Regions from separate parts of the Mesorhizobium sp. M0045 genome, predicted to be linked through region 2. Evidence: predicted binding sites of a transcription regulator. Region 2 holds the regulator's gene; each other region holds the start of a gene.
What was found. Region 2 encodes LexA, which represses DNA repair genes until DNA is damaged. Its sites were predicted from a motif close to TGTTCNNNNTGTGTTCNG; they were not measured.
Positions count from the first base shown of each region.

Region 1: a site for LexA is predicted at 2,427-2,444, ahead of NKJ72_RS19550 (single-stranded DNA-binding protein). Genes of this name have one in related genera too.
Region 3: a site for LexA is predicted at 2,706-2,723, ahead of NKJ72_RS08460 (PA0069 family radical SAM protein). Genes of this name have one in related genera too.

Region 1 covers NZ_JAMYUY010000012.1:70,412-76,962, forward strand. The annotation lists gene NKJ72_RS19535 (hypothetical protein) at 19-549, shown strand; gene NKJ72_RS19540 (MarC family protein) at 624-1,253, shown strand; gene NKJ72_RS19545 (OsmC family protein) at 1,262-1,687, opposite strand; gene NKJ72_RS19550 (single-stranded DNA-binding protein) at 1,811-2,323, opposite strand; gene NKJ72_RS19555 (cupin domain-containing protein) at 2,535-2,924, shown strand; gene NKJ72_RS19560 (ArsR/SmtB family transcription factor) at 3,006-3,320, shown strand; gene NKJ72_RS19565 (SRPBCC family protein) at 3,317-3,841, shown strand; gene NKJ72_RS19570 (ATP-dependent Clp protease proteolytic subunit) at 3,867-4,472, shown strand; gene NKJ72_RS19575 (hypothetical protein) at 4,571-4,867, shown strand; gene uvrA (excinuclease ABC subunit UvrA) at 5,576-6,551, shown strand, end outside.
Region 2 covers NZ_JAMYUY010000011.1:176,545-183,095, reverse strand. The annotation lists gene NKJ72_RS19135 (ComEC/Rec2 family competence protein) at 1-2,083, shown strand, start outside; gene lexA (transcriptional repressor LexA) at 2,077-2,811, opposite strand; gene kynU (kynureninase) at 3,259-4,506, shown strand; gene NKJ72_RS19120 (hormone-sensitive lipase) at 4,604-5,434, shown strand; gene NKJ72_RS19115 (molybdopterin molybdotransferase MoeA) at 5,442-6,551, opposite strand, start outside.
Region 3 covers NZ_JAMYUY010000004.1:240,581-247,131, reverse strand. The annotation lists gene NKJ72_RS08480 (4-(cytidine 5'-diphospho)-2-C-methyl-D-erythritol kinase) at 1-416, shown strand, start outside; gene moaB (molybdenum cofactor biosynthesis protein B) at 403-945, shown strand; gene NKJ72_RS08470 (phytanoyl-CoA dioxygenase family protein) at 979-1,953, opposite strand; gene NKJ72_RS08465 (glycosyltransferase) at 2,143-2,646, opposite strand; gene NKJ72_RS08460 (PA0069 family radical SAM protein) at 2,798-3,952, shown strand; gene rnhB (ribonuclease HII) at 4,120-4,815, shown strand; gene NKJ72_RS08450 (F0F1 ATP synthase subunit B) at 5,074-5,565, opposite strand; gene NKJ72_RS08445 (F0F1 ATP synthase subunit B) at 5,576-6,157, opposite strand; gene NKJ72_RS08440 (F0F1 ATP synthase subunit C) at 6,239-6,463, opposite strand; gene NKJ72_RS08435 (F0F1 ATP synthase subunit A) at 6,530-6,551, opposite strand, start outside.

The DNA of each region.
Region 1 (6,551 bases), on a different contig from region 2:
CAAGATGAGAGCGAAGCCATGTCCAATTCCTTTGCCAAGGCCCTGCACAGCGATGGGCCCACACCGGCCCTTGCCGAGAAACTGAACCTTTACGGCCGCTTCGTCGGCGCCTGGACGTTCGACGCCACGCGCCATCTCGAAGACGGTCAGGTGCTGACCGGGCGCGGCGAGGTGCATTTCGGCTGGGTGCTTGAAGGCCGCGCGATCCAGGACGTATGGATCCTGCCAGCTCGTGACGCTGGTTCCTCCCCTTCGCTCGGCAAATGGACCTTCTATGGCACGACGTTGCGCGTCTATGACCCAGGCGTCGACGCCTGGCACATCTTCTGGAGCGACCCGCGCAACCAGTATTACAGCCGCCAGCTGGGCCGCGTCGAAGGCGACACGATCGTCCAATTAGGCGCAGACGGCACCGGCCCTTCGGTACGCTGGAGCTTTTCCCGGATCACCGGAGATTCCTTCCGCTGGCTGGGCGAGCGTTCGTATGACGACGGCGCCACCTGGCGTCTCGAAGTCGAGTTTCTGGCGCGCCGCACCGCCAGCCCCTGATCCGCACGGTTTCCACTGGCTTCGCTTTGCTCTACCAATCCCGCTAACCGGCGTTGCCGGCGGGGAGGGTCAGCATGCCGAGCTTCGACAGCCTGTTCAACGCCTTCGTCACCATACTGGTGACGATCGATCCGCCCGGCCTCGCGCCGCTCTTCCTTGCCGTGACCCGCGGCATGAACCGCGAGGAGCGCAACCAGGTCTCCGTGCGCGCCTCGATCATCGCTTTCCTGGTGATGGCATTGTTCGCAATCGCCGGCGCGTCGATCCTGTCGGTCTTCGGCATCACCCTGCCGGCCTTCCGCGTCGCCGGCGGCTTTCTGCTGTTCTTCATCGCCTTCGAAATGGTGTTCGAGCGCCGGCAGGACCGTAAGGAGAAGATCGGCGACGTCGCCATCACCAGGGACATGATCCACAACATCGCCGCCTTTCCGCTGGCGATCCCGCTGATTGCGGGTCCCGGCGCGATTTCGGCGACCGTCCTGCTCTCAAGCTCGTTTCAGGGTTTTGGCGCGCAGACAGCCCTTGTCGGCATCATCGCCATCTGCCTCGTCATCACCTACCTGGTGTTCGTGCTGTCAGAGCGCATCGACCGTATTCTCGGCCAAACCGGCCGTTCGATCCTGACACGGCTGCTCGGCGTCATCCTGGCGGCGCTCGCCATACAGTTCGTCGCCGACGGCATCAAGGCGCTGATGGCGACCTAGGAACTGCCCTACTTCGCTGTCGTTTCAATGACTTCGAAGTCATGGGTAATCTCGGCAGTCTTGGCCATCATTGCCGAGGCCGAGCAGTATTTCTCGATCGAAAGCCCGATCGCCCGCTTCACCTTGTCGTGTGACAGCGCCCGGCCCTTGACGACAAAATGCATGTGAATGCGGGTGAACACCCTGGGATCGGCTTCTGCACGGTCGGCATCGAGTTCGACCACGCAATCTTCGACCGCCTCGCGCCCCTTTTCGAGGATATGGACCACGTCATAGGCCGAGCAGCCTCCGGTGCCGATCAGCACCAGTTCCATTGGGCTCGGCCCCGGCGTCTTGCCCTCCGGCCCGAACGCCGTGCCTAGCACCAGCTTGTGCCCACTGGCGGACTCGCCAACAAAAGTGCGCTCCTCCACCCATTTGACCCTTGCTTTCACTTGATACGTCCTTTCACCGCTCAAACGCATAACGTCCCGAAAATCCAAGACCGATTTTCGGGACGCCATTTCGTGGCCAAGGTGCTGGCGCTTTTCGCCGCAAGGGCAGTCCGCCCCGAGAAATCAGAACGGGATTTCGTCGTCCAGCTCGCGCGATGAACCGCCGCCGCCGCCCTTGTTGGCGCCACCGCGATTGAAACTTTCGCCCGGGCCTGACTGGCCGAAATCGGAACCGCGGCTCGCACCACCACCGGCATAGTTGCCGACCTGGCCGCCGCCCTCGCCCCGTGCGTCGAGCATCTGCAGCTCGCCGCGGAATTTCTGCAACACAACCTCAGTCGTATAGCGGTCATTGCCGGTCTGGTCCTGCCATTTGCGCGTCTGCAGCTGGCCCTCGACATAGACCTTCATGCCTTTCTTCAGATACTGCTCGGCCACCTTGGCGATCTGGTCGTTGAAAATCACGACATTGTGCCACTCGGTCTTTTCCTTGCGCTCTCCAGAGGTTTTGTCGCGCCAGCTTTCCGACGTCGCGATGCGGATATTGACGACCGGGTCACCCGAATTCAGGCGGCGGATTTCAGGGTCCGCACCGAGGTTGCCCACCAGAATGACCTTGTTGACGCTACCCGCCATGATACTTCTCCGCGCTCATCCGAAACCAGATTTTCTGTCGCTGCACCTTACAGACTATGGATAATCCCTGCCTGCTGTGGCTGCCTTTTCCCACAAGGTTTTTTGTTCTCTTTTCGTTCTAGGTTAAAGGTCCTGCACTGTCAATAGATGTCAGTAACAGGTAGTGTCTTGGCGTCGAACTTCCACGAACCCGGAGATCGAGGCGAACTCAATGAAGATGGTCGAGCATGACGATCAGCCGCAAGAAGAATGGCGGACGGGAGTAAAGACCCGCATGCATGTCTCGGCCTGCAACGGCGCAACTCAACTTTGCATATTTGAACAATGGGTCGAACCTGCGGTTGGCGCCCCGACACATTGGCACCCGGTCGAGGAAGTGCTTACCGTCATCGCCGGCAGGGCCGAGATGTGGATCGATGACGAGCATCTCGTCTTGACTGCCGGACAGTCGCTTGTTGTTGCCGCGCACAGGCAACATGGCTTCCGAAACGTCGGCTCCGAACTGCTTCATATTCATGCCGTGCTCGCGTCACCAGTTTTTGAGGCAACGTTTAACGGATCTCCAGACATGGTGAGACGCTGGCTTCCGACGCGTTTGTAAAATCTCGCTCGTCGCAAAAAACACTGCCTGTCTTAAAAACGCGACTTGCCAAACCGATAAGTATCGACTTATGCTTTTGGAATGATCGAAGCAGAGATTTTTCGGGCACTGGCCGATCCAACGCGTCGCGCCGTCTATGAGCGGCTCGCCGACGGCGAGATGACGGTATCGGAACTCCGTAATGGCATGCCGGTTTCGCAGCCGGCGGTATCGCAGCATCTCGCGGTGCTGCGAGGTGCCGGCCTCGTGGTCGAACGCCGGGCCGGCCGCAATGCCTATTATCGCGCCGATCCGAACGGGCTTGCGCCGCTGCTCGGCTGGATCGAACGCTACCGCGCGTTCTGGCCAGAGCGCATCGAAAGGCTCAAGACGGTTTTGAAGGACATGGACCAATGACCAGCCGAGGCAAAGAACGCGCGGAAATGGCGGCAGACAAGATCGAGTTCGAGTGCGAGTTGGCCGAGCCGCCGGAAAAAGTGTGGCGGGCGCTGACAGTGCCGGACCTGCTCGCGGCCTGGATGATGCCAAACGACATTGAACCAAAGGTCGGCAACCGCTTTGCCTTTAAAGCGCCGGCTGCGCCGATCGAGTGCGAAATCCTCGACGCGGATCCCGGACGGCTGCTGCGCTATTCCTGGCGGGAGCGGCCGGCGCCCGGCGATACGCAGGTGCCGCCCGACAGCCCGGTGGGCAGCCCAATGAACGATAGCCCAGTGGACAGCATCGTCACCTTTACGCTCGACCGCACCGTTTCCGGCGGCACGCATCTGCGCATCGTCCATGATGGTTTTGCTCGGGCAGCAGTGCCGGAGATCGCGATCGCAGGCGCCGGTTGCCGACTTTCGTTTGAAGCGCGCACTCCCAAGTACAAGCAGAACGCCGCAAACACCCCGCGCCTCTTTATGCGCGCGGCCTGAACGACGACAGTCAAAGGAGATAACGATGAGCGGCCTTGCCAATTTGGTGCCGATGGTGATCGAGCAGTCGAGCCGCGGCGAACGTGCCTTCGACATATTTTCGCGGCTGCTGCGCGAGCGCATCGTCTTCATCAACGGGCCGATCGACGACGGCACCTCGGCGCTGGTCTGCGCCCAGCTTCTGTCGCTGGAATCCGACAATCCCGACAAGGAGGTCTCGCTCTACATCAACTCGCCGGGTGGCGTGGTGACCAGCGGTTTCGCCATCTACGATACGATGCAGTATATCAGCTGCCCGGTCTCCACCGTTTGTATGGGCTTCGCCGCCTCGATGGCCTCGTTTCTCCTGATGGCGGGCACGCCAGGGCGGCGTATCGCGCTACCCAACACCAGCATCGTGCTGCATCAGCCTCTCGGCGGTTTCCAGGGCCAAGCCTCCGATATCCAGCGCCATGCCGAGGGCATCCTTCGCACCAAGCGGCGCATGACCGATCTCTACGCCCACCATTGCGGCCGCACCTACGAAGAAGTGGAACGCACGCTCGACCGCGACTTTTTCATGACCGCCCAGGAGGCCAAGGATTGGGGACTCGTCGACCATGTTTTCGACACTCGCAAGCAGGCCGCATGAACGAGCCGGCCCGGCGGACGGAACCGAGGCGATTGATCGCCCGCGATTTCAGCGCCGTCGATCTGGTCTTGCCGCCATCACGGCACTATAGTCCGGCGATGACCGCCAGCCGTTCATCCAGCCTGTTATGCCTTGCTATCGCTACTGTGGCCGGCACGAACATGCTGGTGGACATGGCATTTGCCCAAGATAATTCGACGTCTTCGCAAAAGGGCGCCCTGCCCGGCGTGACCAGCGACTATCGCATCGCCGAGCCAGGGCCGCAGCCTGAGCCCGACGACGCGGTTCCAAGCAGCGGCAACGGCACGTTCAAGATCGGCGATACCGACGTTCGGATTTCCGGCAGCATAACCATCGATGTCGCTACCGGCGGAATCAGGCCCCCCAGCCGGTAAGTTCGCCTGGTATGCGCGACAAATGTGCGCTTCACACGAACAGCCCCGTCATTGCTTGTGCAATTGACGGGGCTTCTTGGATCTAAAATCCAAATCGCCGGGAGTGTACTGCCGGCTTTTTATTTCGGATGCTTCGCGGCGTTCAGCCGACGATCCGACTAGCAGTCTCTGATTGTTGTGGGGATCGGCAGGTCAACGTTGGCAGGTAGCGCAAAACGCTTGGCCTAGCCACTTATACCTGCCGCGGCTCCAGCGACACGTGGAGCCTCAAGGAACTGTCCGGTGGAGTCATGCCTCTGCTCTCCTTCTGTTCGTTGCGACTGTCGTCGTCGAAGCGCTCATCGCATAACCCGCGGCGTCTCGCAGGCTAGCCCCAGGCCGCGAGGCCATCGAAAGACGGCCGGCTTCGTTGACGTTTGGAGTCTGCCCCCGTGACAGGTGGACGTCAACCTTGAATGGCCGATTACCGAAAAATGTGATCACGAGACGCTTTGTGAACCCGGGGTGAACCCAGCCGCACGGGCAGCTTTTGTCAGGAGCGTGTTCGGCCTTTGTTCTTTCCGCTTGCCCGTTCGCGCGAAAGGCGGTTAAACGCTTTGGTCGAGAGTTGTGGCGTCTCTCGAAAAGGCGGCGAAATTACCTACATAGGGGATGGTCGGGAAAACCCGCCCATCCCACGAATTCCAGATTCTGAGGCGGCGACCGGCGATGGCCGACCATAAATATCTCTCCATTCGCGGGGCACGCGAACACAATCTGAAGAATGTCGATCTCGACCTGCCGCGTGACAGCCTGATCGTCATGACCGGGCTGTCGGGGTCAGGCAAGTCGTCGCTTGCCTTCGACACGATCTATGCCGAGGGCCAGCGCCGCTATGTCGAGAGCCTTTCGGCCTATGCACGACAATTCCTCGAAATGATGCAGAAGCCGGACGTCGACCAGATCGACGGCCTGTCGCCAGCCATCTCCATCGAGCAGAAGACTACCTCGAAGAACCCACGTTCGACTGTCGGCACCGTCACCGAGGTCTACGATTATATGCGGCTTTTGTTCGCCCGCGTCGGTGTACCCTATTCGCCGGCCACCGGCCTGCCGATCGAGAGCCAGACGGTCTCGCAGATGGTCGACCGGGTGCTTGCAGTCGAGGAAGGCACCCGGCTGTTCATCCTGGCGCCGATGGTGCGCGGCCGCAAAGGCGAGTACCGCAAGGAACTGCTGGAGCTGCAGAAGAAGGGTTTTCAGCGCGTCAAAGTCGATGGCGTCTTCTACGAGATCGCCGACGTGCCGGCGCTGGACAAGAAGTACAAGCACGACATCGACGTCGTCGTCGACCGCATCGTCGTGCGCGGCGATCTGGCGACACGGCTCGCCGATTCCATCGAGACCGCGCTGAAGCTTGCCGACGGACTGGCGGTAGCGGAATTTGCCGACAGGCCGCTCGACGCCAGCCAGACCGGCGAGGATTCGGTCAATAAATCGAAGAACGAGACGCATGAACGCATGCTGTTCTCGGAAAAGTTCGCCTGCCCGGTATCCGGCTTCACCATTCCCGAGATCGAGCCCAGGCTGTTCTCCTTCAACAATCCGTTCGGCGCCTGCCCGACCTGCGATGGGCTCGGCAGCCAACGCGCCATCGATGCCAGCCTGGTCGTGCCCGACGAGAATGTCTCGCTGCGCGCCGGCG
Region 2 (6,551 bases):
CGCGGCCCTTTGTACGGTCGTCTCGCGTTCATGGCCCAGGACGCGCCTGTGTTTCATGGTGGCGCTGCTCTGCGCGCTTGGCGTGCTTGCCGCCAAGTTCGAGACCTGGCGTGTCGGGACGCATATGCTCGGTTCCGAAATCTCGACGCGGCTGACGGGTCGTGTCGTATCGTACGAGCCCATGGCGAGTGGCCGCATCAGGCTGACGATCGATGTGATCTCAACCGCCAGGCCGACGCTGCGCTACATGCCGGAACGGGTCCGCATTTCGGCGATGAAGATACCGGCTGAGCTGGCCGCTGGTTCCGAGATCGCCGGCTATGTGCGGTTGCTGCCGCCGACCGGCCCGGTGCGGCCCGACAGCTATGATTTCTCCTTCGACAGCTATTTCGCGGGCATCGGCGGCAGCGGCTTCTTTCTCGGGAATCCGAAAGTCGTGGCGTCGGGCAGCATGCCGCTTGCCGCGCGGCTTTCTTCCGCGATCGAAGACGCGCGCGAATCCATCGCCGACCATATCCGCAGCCGCATCGGCGCCGCCGAGGGCGAGATTGCTGCTGCGCTGATCGTTGGCGTGCGCGCCGGCATTCCCGAGGAGATCAACGAAGCGATGCGGCGTACAGGCATCTACCACATCATCTCCATCTCGGGGCTGCATATGGCGTTGGTCGCCGGCACCATCATGGCGCTGCTGCGCGGTGCCTTTGCGCTGTTTCCCGACTTCTCATCGCGACGGCCGGTCAAAAAATATGCCGCCGCCGCCGCGCTTTTTTCGATTGCGGCGTACCTCGTCTTTTCCGGCATTGTGGTGGCGGCCGAACGCAGCTTCATCATGCTGGCGGTGATGCTCATCGCCGTGCTGTTCGACCGGGCCGCGCTCACCATGCGCAATCTGGCGATCTCGGCCATCGCGGTCATCGTAGTGTCGCCGCACGAGGTGGTCGGTCCGAGCTTCCAGATGTCCTTCGCCGCGACGGCGGCCCTTGTCGGCGCCTATGCCGGCTGGTCCGATTACCGCACCGGCAGGGCCACCACGCCGCCGCCCCGGCGATCGCCGCTACGCTTGGCCACTCGAAAGGTCCTGCTGGGCATGGGCGGCCTGGCGATGACCTCGATCATTGCAGGGAGCGCCACGGCGCTTTTCGCCATATGGCATTTCCAGCGCGTAGCGCCGCTCAGCCTGTTCGCCAATCTGGCCATCATGCCTATCGTCTCACTGGTCGTCATGCCCTTTGCCGTGCTCAGCGCGCTGGCGATGCCGTTCGGCGCGGATGGGCCTTTCCTCTACGTGATGGGCAACGGGCTGACGGCGATGATCGCCCTGTCCGGGTGGATCTCCGAGCGCTCGCCGATCGATGCGGTCGGACTGATTTCGCTGAGATCTGTCCTTTTGGTGACGATCGCCCTCGTCATTGCCAGCATGGCGACGACCTGGTTGCGGCTCGCGGCAATTCCTTTTGCGCTCGCTGGCTTGCTAACGACAACGCAGACGCGCGTACCCGACGTATTGATCTCGGAGGACGCACGGCTGGTCGCGCTGCCGATCGGCAGCGGTGAGCTCGCGGTCAACCGGGCACGCCCGAATGAGTTCACCATCGACAACTGGAAACGCGCGCTCACATCAGAGGCTATCGTCGCGCCGGAAACACCTGGAAAGAACGATCCGCAATTCGACATTGCCGATCCGGCCGACCTACCGCCGGGCATGCCGTTCATTTGCACGGACGGTCTCTGCCTCGCCAGGCATCCATCCGGCGCGATCATTGCGCAAGCCAAGGACCGCGATACCGCACGGCCAGCCTGCGCCTTCGCCAGCTTGATCGTCATCGACGACGCCACCGCCCATAATCCCTGCTACTACGACCGGCTGGTCCTCGTCGTCACCAAACGGCAACTGGCGCGCGCGGGAAGTGCGGCCGTCTATTTCGATCCACAAGCGGCAACACGCGCCGAAATCCGCTTCGCCGTCGAAAAATCATACCGGCCCTGGCACGTGCAGCGGAAATTTTCACGCGCGGCGCGCGGCCTGCCGCCATACCGCAGGGCCGACAATCCAAAAGCCGGCACCAAGGGCGCAACTCAGTAGCGGCGGATCAGCCCAACGAGCTTGCCCTGCACCTTGACCCTGTCTGGTCCGAAGATGCGCGTCTCGTAGGCCGGATTGGCGGCCTCCAGGGCGATCGAGGCGCCCTTGCGGCGGAACCGCTTCAGCGTCGCTTCCTCCTCGTCGACCAGGGCCACCACGATCTCACCGGGGCTCGCCGTATCGGCGTTGCGGATGATCACCGTGTCGCCGTCGAAAATGCCAGCCTCGATCATCGAATCGCCTTTGACCTCGAGCGCATAATGCTCGCCGCCCATGATCATATCCGGCGGCACCGAAATCGAATGCGTCTGGTGCTGGATAGCATCGATCGGCACACCAGCGGCGATGCGGCCCATTACCGGGATCGAAACGGCGGCGACGACATCGTCGTCATTGCCGGCTGCAGGGACGCGCGACGATGTGGGCTTGCCCTGCCGAGGGGCACCTTGCCCAAGACTGCCCTGGATGACACTCGGCGAGAACTTGCGTGCCGCATTGAGGCCGGGGGCGATCGAGTCAGGCAGGCGTAGTACCTCCAGCGCACGGGCCCGGTTGGGCAAACGGCGAATGAAGCCGCGCTCCTCCAGCGCCGTAATCAGTCGGTGGATTCCGGATTTGGAAGCCAGGTCGAGCGCTTCCTTCATCTCGTCGAAGGAAGGTGGGATACCGCTTTCCTTCAACCTTTCGTGGATGAACATAAGCAGTTCGTGTTGTTTGCGTGTCAGCATAGCGACCCCCAACAGAATCAGAAAACAAACCCAGAACAGACACTATCTGTTCCAGTTGTGTTCCGCAACTGTTTAAAGTTTAATGAATGCGTTAAGGCTCGGGAAACAAACGACGTCCCCTACCGGCGTACCGTATTTTTACCGCCGCGAGCCTCATCGCCTTGATTCTGCTTTCGTTTGCGCCGTTCTGGCCTCCTAGAAGGCGGCACTGGCATCGGCGGTCGGTCGGCAAAGGGCACGGAATTGAACCCGTATCGACTGTGCGGTTGGTCAATGCGCCGTGAACGAAACGAACTCAAAACGCCAACCTTGGGTTAATTCCTGGTTTCCACCGCCTGGTCAGGCTGCTTCTCGCCGGTGGAGCCTTGCTACGCGCCACCCGGTAATGGAAGAACAGTCGATACGTGTCGGGCGTTGCGTTGAATCTTTGGGGGGAGCAGACAAATCATGACAGGAATTCCCGATCTCGCGGCCATAAAGGCGATGGATGCCGCAGATCCGCTGGGCGCGATACGTGACCGCTTTGTGTTGCCGCAAGGAGTGATCTATCTCGACGGCAATTCGCTAGGAGCTGCTTCACGTGCCGCTTTCGATGAACTGTACAAGGCCGCGACCGAGGAATGGTCGCATGATCTCATCCGCGCATGGAACACGGCCGGCTGGTTCAACATGCCGCTTGAACTTGGCGACCAGCTCGGGCGCCTGATCGGTGCCGCGGTCGGCCAGACGGTGGTCTGCGACACGACGTCGGTCAACATCTACAAGCTGCTGCACGCCGCCATGGCCATGCGACCGGAGCGGCAGGCCATCGTCGCCGAGGGCGATAGTTTTCCGACAGACCTCTACATGGCTGAGGGTGTGGTTTCGACGCGAAAAGATGCGCTGCTGCGCCTCTCGGGGGTCGACGCGCCGACCATCGAGGAGCTGATCGACGATCGCACCGCCGTGGTGCTGGTCAACCACGTCAACTACAAATCGGGCGAACTGCGCGACATGCCGGCTCTGACGCGCAGGGCCCAGGAAGCCGGGGCGATGATCGTCTGGGATCTCTGCCACACCGCTGGCGCGATGCCAGTCGAGCTCGACAAAGCCAACGCCGATTTTGCCGTTGGCTGCACCTACAAATATCTGAATGGCGGCCCGGGCGCGCCTGCCTTCATCTATGCGGCTGAGCGGCATCTTTCCGACATCCAGCAGCCGCTCACCGGCTGGTGGGGCCATGCACGGCCCTTCGCCTTCGAGCCAGGCTATGCGGCCGGCACCGGCATCCGCCGGTTTCTGTGCGGCACCCAGCCGATCCTTTCGATGCGCACGCTGAAGGGCGCGCTCGACATCTGGGACGATGTCGACATGACGGCGGTGCGCAAGAAGAGCATCGCACTGGCCGATCTGTTCATCGAGCTTGTCGAGGCAAAGTGCGGCACTTACGGTCTCACGCTCGAAAGCACGCGCGACGGGGAAAAACGCGGCAGCCAGATTTCATTCATGCATGAGCATGGCTACCAGATCATGCGCGCGCTGATCGAACGTGGTGTGATCGGCGATTTTCGCGCGCCATCGACCATGCGCTTCGGCTTCACCCCGCTCTATGTCGGCTATGCCGATGTCTGGCAGGCCGTCGAAGTGCTTGAGGACATCCTGCGCACCGGTGCGTGGAAGGATGCGCGCTTCGCCATCAAGGCGGCTGTCACTTGAGATCGATGCGAGAGCTGGAATCGTGAGGCTGGCGACGACGCGCCGCGCGATGCTCGCGGCCAGGTTGCAAGGCCATAATTGCCAGGGAGGGCGCAGGGTGTTCGAACGTCACATTGCCGATTGGGACAACGCCTATGCCAACGGCGCCAACATAGCCGGCAGCGATCGCTGGCCGGCGGCCTGGGTCGAGCCCGCGCAGGTTTTCCGCGAGGCGCTTTCGACCGAGGGCAGGGCGCGGCTCGACCTGGCCTATGGCGATAACCCGCGCAACCGGCTCGATCTTTTCCTGCCGGCCACCAAGCCGAAGGGGGTCGTGGTGTTCGTCCATGGCGGCTACTGGATGGCATTCGACAAGAGTTTCTGGTCACATCTTGCCGCGGGCGCTGTTGATCGCGGCTATGCAGTTGCCATGCCGTCCTACACGCTCTGTCCGCAGATACGCATTGGCGGCATCGTCAAAGAAGTCGGCGCGGCGATAGGCAAGGCGGCGGCGATGGTCGCAGGGCCGCTGATGCTGACCGGGCACTCGGCCGGCGGCCATCTTGTTAGCCGGATGGTTACCAGGACGACGCCGCTGGCGCCCGAAGTGGTCCGGCGCGTTCGTCACGTGGTGTCGATCTCGGGAGTGTATGATTTGCGCCCGATCATGCGCACCGGCATGAACGAGACGCTGGCGATCGATGAGGCCGAGGCGCAGGCCGAAAGTCCGGTGCTGCTGCGCCCGATGGACAAGGCCCGCCTGACCTGCTGGGCCGGCGGCGGCGAGCGCGCCGAATTCCTGCGCCAGAGCGCGTTGCTGGCCAACATCTGGATCGGCCTGGGTGCCGCGACCAGCTCCGTAGTCGAGCCCGACCGGCATCATTTCAACATCATCGACGGTTTGGCCGATCCAGACCATCCGCTGACCCGGACCTTGATTTCGGAGTGAGGCAGGTTCAGCGTAGCATCAGCACGTCGCAGGGGGAGCCCGCCGCCGCAGCAGGCGCGAACGGCGCGCGGACGATCAGCCCGTTGGCATCGGCCAGCATTTTCAGCATCGAGGAGTCCTGGATGCCGAACGGCGTCGCCACGAGCGCACCAGCGTCGTCTGTGACAACAGCCCGCACATAATCTTGCCTGAGATCGTTGGCCGGCATGGCAGCACCGAGCCGTGCCCGACGGATATCCTGCTGAAAGGCGCGGCCGCCGAGCCGTGCCAGCAGCGGCTTCAGGAAGAGCTGAGCGCAGACCAGGCTCGCCACGGGGTTGCCGGGCAGGCCGATGCAGCGAACGTCGCCCAGCCGCCCGAACATCAGCGGCTTGCCCGGTCGCATGGCGATCTTCCAGAAATCGAGCGTCATGCCTTGCCCGGTCAGCACGTCATGGACGAAGTCGTGGTCGCCGACCGAGGCACCGCCCAGCGTGACGATGACGTTCGCGCCAGCCTTCACGGCCTTTTCAACCAATGCCGCGATCGCCTCCCTGCGGTCCGGCGCGATACCGAGGTCGAGCGCCCGCGCACCGACCGACTGTGCGGCGGCAGCGACACCATAGGCGTTAGAGGAGATGATCTGGTCGGGGCCAAGCTCGCTGCCCGGCGGCAGCAATTCGTCGCCGGTGGCGATGATGGCGACCAGCGGCCGTTTGACCACGCCGACCTCGGGGTGATTGGCCGATGCCGCCAGCGACAAGGCGGCCGAATCGAGCAGGCGGCCTTTGGGCAGCAGGACATCGCCCTTGACGAAATCGAGCCCAAGGCGGCGGATGTTGCGCCCCTGCACCGTCGGCTCTGTCACTTCGACGCTGCCGCCGCCGAGGTCGCGGACGTTCTCCTGGATGACGATAGTGTCGGTGCCTTCGGGAAGCGGCGCGCCGGTAAAGATGCGCACGGCCTGCCGCTGCTGCACCGTTCCGGCAAAGCCGCGTCCGGCCGGCGCTATGCCGATCACCGAAAGCCTTGCCGGTAGGGACGCGATGTCAGCCGCCCGCACGGCATAGCCGTCCATGGCGGAGGCGTTGAACGGCGGCTGGGTGCGGAGCGCCACAACCGGCTCCGCCAGCACGCG
Region 3 (6,551 bases), on a different contig from region 2:
TGACGCTCGTGCCGGGTTTCCCGGCGCTGGGTTTGGTGCTCGTCAATCCCGGCACTGCCGTCTCGACGGCCGACGTGTTCGAGGCGCTTGGCCGCCGCGACAATGCGGGGCTGCCGCCGCTGCCGCACAGCCTCGACTTCCACAGCATCCGCAACTGGCTGGAGATCACCCGCAACGATCTCGAGCCTGCGGCGCGTGCAATCCAGCCCGCCATCGGCAAGGCGCTTTCCGTGCTTAACAAGGCCGGAGCCGGTTTTGCCAGGATGTCGGGTTCCGGCGCCACCTGCTTCGGGCTGTTCGAGACCGGCAATGTGGCCAAGCGCGCGGCCGTCGATATTCGCGGCCGCCATCCAGACTGGTTTGTCGCGGCGACGCGAAGCATGACATCGGAGGCTGAGGCCTATGGCCAGGATTGACGAGAGCCGCCCCTTCGTTCCCGTGCGCATCGCGGTACTGACCGTTTCCGATACGCGCAGCCTCGTCGACGACAAATCCGGGCAGACGCTGGCCGACCGTATTGCCGAGGCCGGCCACATCCTCGCCGCCCGCGACATCGTCACCGACGACCGCGACAAGATCCGCGACAAGGTCCTGGGTTGGTCAAGGGACGAAGCGATCGATGTCGTCATCACCACCGGCGGCACCGGCTTCACCGGCCGCGACGTGACGCCGGAAGCGCTGGAGCCGATCTTCGAAAAGCGCATGGACGGCTTTTCCGAAGTGTTCCACCGCATCTCCTACGACAAGATCGGCACCTCGACGATCCAGAGCCGGGCAACCGGTGGCGTCGTCAACGCCACCTTCGTCTTCGTGCTGCCGGGCTCGCCCGGCGCCTGCAAGGACGCCTGGGACGGTATCTTGAAGCCCCAGCTCGACTACCGGCACATGCCCTGCAACTTCGTCGAGATCATGCCGCGGCTGGACGAGCATTTGCGGCGCGGCTGAGGCGAGCCAAGGTGTCAGCCAAGCGACCTCGGTTTAGCGAATGACCGGCTCGCCGTGAAAACGGCGGCGCGAGGGCGGCGACACGCCGAAGCCGACCTCCATCATCAGCCGCGGGGTGCGCGTCGGCACGGTGCCCATATGGAAGCCGAACGGGTCCTCGACAAAGCCGAGGCCGGCCTGCCCGGTCAGCGTTACCGGGCTCTGCTCGCCGTACACGCCCAGCACCTCTTCCGCCGAATGGCCTACCAGCAGCGTCAGCTGGTGCTTCAGGATGCGCCGGTTGTGGGAGCCGCGGACATAGACATGCGGCCCGGTGTCGTTGTCGACCGGCACCAGGTAGAAGAAAAACTTCAACATGCGCCAGTCGTCGAGGTCGAAATGGTATTTGCCGAGCGAGGCCATGTTCTTGTCGGCGTCCGAGACGCCACCGGTCGGAAAGCTCCACCAAACGCGGGTGGTGATCAGCTTGGCCTGGCTGCCGAGATAGTGCGCTGCGATATCGAGAAGCAGCGGATCGCGCTGCACGGCGACCGCAGCGTTGCAGTCGAGGACCCGTTCGAAATAGTGACCGCTGAGCAGCGGGCGGCCGAAATGCTTTTCGGCATCGGCGTGTTTTTCGGGCAGGAATTCCAGCCGGCGGTCGAAATTGCCGAAGCATGGCGTGCGCTCGGCGAAGCGGGCGATCTCCTCATGGATGGCGGCCGGCAGCATCAGGCCCGAATAGAGCCCTTCCGTGCGCAGCGCGCCGACGACGGCATCACGATCGACGCCGGCGAACATCGTTTCACCGACATTGCGCGCCGGCGGAACGGGCTTTGCACCGCGCCAGTGCAGGCGCCGCGCCGGCATGGTGCGGGCCAGCATGAACATCGGCAGCCATGCCGGATTCTCCCGAAGGTCGGAAAGATAGGTCGGGATGCGGGCGGCGATGCGGCGCAGCGTACCGCCGTTGCGTGCGATCGCCTCGAGGCTTGCAGCGCCGGACTTGTCGGGGCTTGAAAGGGTCATCGGGGTCCTCAAATGTCGAGGGAACAGCATCGACGATAGTCGTCGCCGCCGCTCCGGCACACCCCAAACCCATTCGCCCGTTTCGCAGGGAAGGTAACCCCCGGCCAGATTTTGTGCAATGCACAATAAGCGACGACCCGCCAGAAAATTTGCTTAGGCGGCATTCCCTCGGCCCGGGATGGTAAGCCGTCACTTCCGCGGCGCCACCCAGATCTGGGCGTGGAGCCTTCTTGTCGCCAGGCCGCGGGCGATCGCTTCGGCGCTGCGGGCGCTCTTAGACAGCGCGGCGGCCTGACGCTTGCTGATCACCAAGCCTTCGGCGAGAGCGCGATTTCCGGCAAAGACGCGTGACAGGAAGGGCGCGCGGCTGCCGCGTGCCCGCGAAAATCGCGCCGCCATGGTTTGTCTGGCGGTATGGGCGACGACCTCGTCGATCCAGCCCTCCCCCAGCCGCGCGCCCGGTTCCAGCAAGAGCAGCCAGTCGCCCTTGGCCTGCCTGATGCCCGCAGCGATGCCGCCACTGACATAGTGGCAGCCGGCATGTTCGGCGACGCGGTGCGTCTGATCGGTCGAGCCGGTGTCGCAGACGAGAACGTCGCGCACCACGCCTTCGACCGCGCCGCCGATCAGCGAGGCGAGCGTGCGGGCCAGGCCCTCCTCGTCATTCAGGGTTTCGATCAGGACGCTGAGCATATTTAGCCGAATAGCGGAAAGCGGTGGGCAGCGCCAGTTTTTGCGGCACGCCGCGAGAAAGTTCTTGCTTTGTTCTAGTCGACGCGATAGGAATACATTCATGAGCAGAGCGATTCGACAGCGGGCGGACAGTCCCTGGGAAAGGGCCAAAATGGAACAGATCGTGCGTGCCGACATTGCCGCCTTCGGCGCTGGCAGGGCCGAGATGGCGAATGCGATGATCGAGCAGAGCGGCATGCGCGTCCGTCCGGACCGCAATCGCGGCCGGTCGGCGGGCATCAATCCGTCCGGCCGTTTCGAGCCGGTCAGCCGGCATGTGTTCGATGACGGCTGGAATTCGCTGGAGGAGCTGCCGCCCTTCAAGACCGAGGTACAGGTCGAGAAGCCGCGCACCATCATCACCCGCAACGAATCGCCCGATATCTCCTTCGACCGCTCGATCAATCCCTATCGCGGCTGCGAACATGGCTGCGTCTATTGTTTCGCGCGGCCGACGCACAGCTTCATGGGCCTGTCGCCGGGGCTGGATTTCGAATCGAAGCTGTTTGCCAAGCCGGATGCGGCGCGGTTGCTCGACAAGGAATTGTCCAGGGATAACTACCAGCCGCGCACCATCGCCATAGGCACCAACACCGATCCCTATCAGCCGATAGAGAAGCAATACCGGATCATGCGTGAGATCCTCGAAGTGCTGGAGGCGCGCGGCCATCCGGTCGGCATCGTCACCAAATCGGCACTGGTGACCCGCGATATCGACATTCTGTCGCGCATGGCCGAGCGCGGGTTGGCCAAGGTGGCGCTGTCGGTGACGACATTGGACAGGATGCTGGCCAGAACGATGGAGCCGCGCGCGTCGACGCCGACCAAGCGGCTGGAGGCGATCAGACAGCTTTCGGACGCCGGCATTCCGGCCTCGGTGATGGTCGCGCCTATCATCCCCGGACTGACCGACCCGGAAATGGAGCGCATCCTCGATTCGGCGCAGGCAGCGGGCGCGCGTGAAGCCGGCTATGTGCTGCTGCGCCTGCCGCTGGAGGTCGCGCCGATCTTCAAGGACTGGCTGCTGCGCCACTATCCCGACCGCTATCGCCACGTCATGTCGCTGATCCGTTCGATGCGCGACGGCAAGGACTACGATTCGGAATGGGGCAAGCGCATGAAAGGCTCCGGCCCCTATGCCTGGCAGATTGGCCGGCGTTTCGAGATCGCCGCCAAACGGCTCGGCCTCAATGCCGAACGGCGCTCGCTCAGGACCGACCAGTTCGTCCCCGCTGCCAAGGCAACCGAGCAGCTGATGCTGCTGTGACAAAGCGTCTCGCGCCAGCCGCTTTGAAGCGGCCGCAGCAGGCGAAAATCCCGTCCGGCCTGTCCTGTCCCCGGGCTTGCAGACGGTAGCCCCCTCCTGGTCCGGTGCCCCGCCCGACCCGGAGGGGACTTGCGGAGAATCGGAGCCGATGCGAACCTCGCCGCACCATGGCTCGCCCGCGTTCCGATTCTCCGCTTCTCTTCGAAATCGTCGAGAAACCCGACTTCTCGTTCGAGACGAGAGCGATGGCCGAAGGCCTTTGGCCGGTGGCGGGGATGGACGAAGCCGGCCGCGGCCCACTCGCCGGCCCGGTGGTGGCGGCAGCGGTGGTGCTCGATCCCGCCAACATCCCCGACGGTCTCGATGATTCCAAGCGGCTGACGCATTTGCAGCGTGAGGCGCTGTTCATGAAAATCCTCGGCTCCGCACTCGCCGTGTCGATGGCCTCGGTCAGTGCCGAAGGCATCGATGCCTCCAACATTCTCAAGGCCAGCCTGGAGGCGATGCGCCGTGCAGTGGCCGGCCTGTCAATCCGGCCGAAGCTGGCACTGGCCGACGGCCGCGACGTGCCGCCCGGCCTGCCCTGCGAGGGCACAGCGCTGATCAAGGGCGACCAGCGCTCGCAGTCAATCGCCGCAGCCTCGATCGTCGCCAAGGTGTTGCGCGACCGCATGATGTGCGGCTGCGGCAGCCATCATGCGCGTTACGGCTTCGAACTGCATATGGGCTACGCCACTGTGCGCCATCGCACGGCGATCGATCTGCACGGGCCGGTGGCGCGGCTGCACCGCGCCTCCTTCGCGCCGTTCCGGTTCGGCGGCACCGAGGTGCTGGAGGAAGAGAGTTTTTCGGGTTTGGATTGAGATTGGCGAAAGCGGCTAGGCGCGTAATCTCCCCCCTCGAGGGGGAGATGGCCGGCAGGCCAGAGGGGGTCGCCGCGCGTGAAGCGCCAAGCTCCTCTTCGTCTTACATGGCGTCGCGCCAGGACGTACCGACCCCCTCTGTCGCCTTCGGCGACATCTCCCCCTCGAGGGGGGAGATTATGCGCTCTGCCGCTTTCGCCAACAAAAAAGCCGCCGGGTTTCCCAGGCGGCTTTCGATGAATTTCTCGACGAAGTCGCTTAATTCAGTTTCGACTTCAAATCCTGCAGGGAGGCGTTGAACAGGTCGGCGCCGGCCTTGGTGTCGATCTTGCCGGCCAGCAGCGCGCGCGCGGCTTCGACCGCGATGTCGACAGCGCTGGCGCGCACTTCGCCGATCGCTTCGCGCTCGGCCTGGCCGATCTTCTGCTCGGCCAAGGCGGTGCGCCGGGCGACATAGTCCTCGGTCTTCTTGTGCGCCTCGGCGGCAAGCATGTCGGCTTCGCGCTTGGCGGCGGCAACGATGGCCGCCGCCTCCTGCTCGGCTTCCTTGCGCTTGCGCTGGTATTGGCCAAGCAGCTGCTGTGCCTCTTCGCGCAACCGGCGCGCCTCCTCAAGCTCGGAGCTGATCTTGTCGGCCCGCGCATCGAGCGCCTTGGCGATCATGCCCGGCACCTTGATATAGATGGCGATGCCGAGGAAGATTACGAGGGCAACCGTTGCCCAAAGCGTCGCGAGAGATGTGGCGTCCATGATGCGCTCCTCACCCGGCCACGGATTTGACCGCGGCCGCGATTTCGGCCTTGCTGGCCTTGCCGCCGACAAGCGCCTCGACGATGGCCGAAGCGGTGTCCTCGGCGATCGCGCCGACTTCTTTCATGGCATTGGCCTTGATGGAAGAAATACGCGCCTCGGCCTCGCCAAGCTTCTGGTCAAGCGCTGCCTCGATCGTCTTGCGGGCAGCTTCGGCTTCCGCCTTGGCCGCATCGTTGGCCTGCTGGCCGATCGCATTGGCCTTGCCCTTGGCTTCCGCCAATTCCTGCTCATAGGCGGCAACGGCGGCATCGGCCTCGCTTTTCAGCCGGGCAGCATGATCGAGATCCTGCGTGATGCGGTCGTTGCGAACGTCGATGATGCCGCCGACGCGCGGCATCACTACCCGTTTCAAGAAGAGGTAGAACAGCCCGAAAGTGATTGCCAGCCACACCAGCTGTGACGGGTACGTCGCCGGATTGAATGGCGGGAACGTGCCGTGCGCCTCGGCAGGCACGCCGGTGGCGGCGTGCGTGTCGGCTTCCGTTGCGGCGGGCGCGGACTCTTGCGCAAAGGCAGATGTCACGAACATGGACTATCCCCGAAATTCAGGCCCGCCGCAGGATCGCGACCGGCCTGTTCTATTCTTCCCAATGTTCAGCCGAACAAATATTCAGCCGAACAGGGCGAGAAGCGCGATGAGAAGCGAGAAAATACCCAGCGCTTCGGTCACGGCGAAGCCGAAAATCAGGCGGCCGAACTGGCCGTCGGCGGCCGACGGGTTGCGCAGCGCGCCCGCCAGATAGCTGCCGAAGATGTTGCCGAGGCCAACGCCCGCGCCGCCCATGCCGAGGCATGCGATGCCGGCGCCGATGTACTTTGCTGCTTCTGCGTCCATTTGTTCAACTCCTTTGGATCTAAAATTCCGTTGCAAATTCGATCCGGCGGCAATGCCGGAACCTAGTTAGTGCCCGGGATGCAGGGCG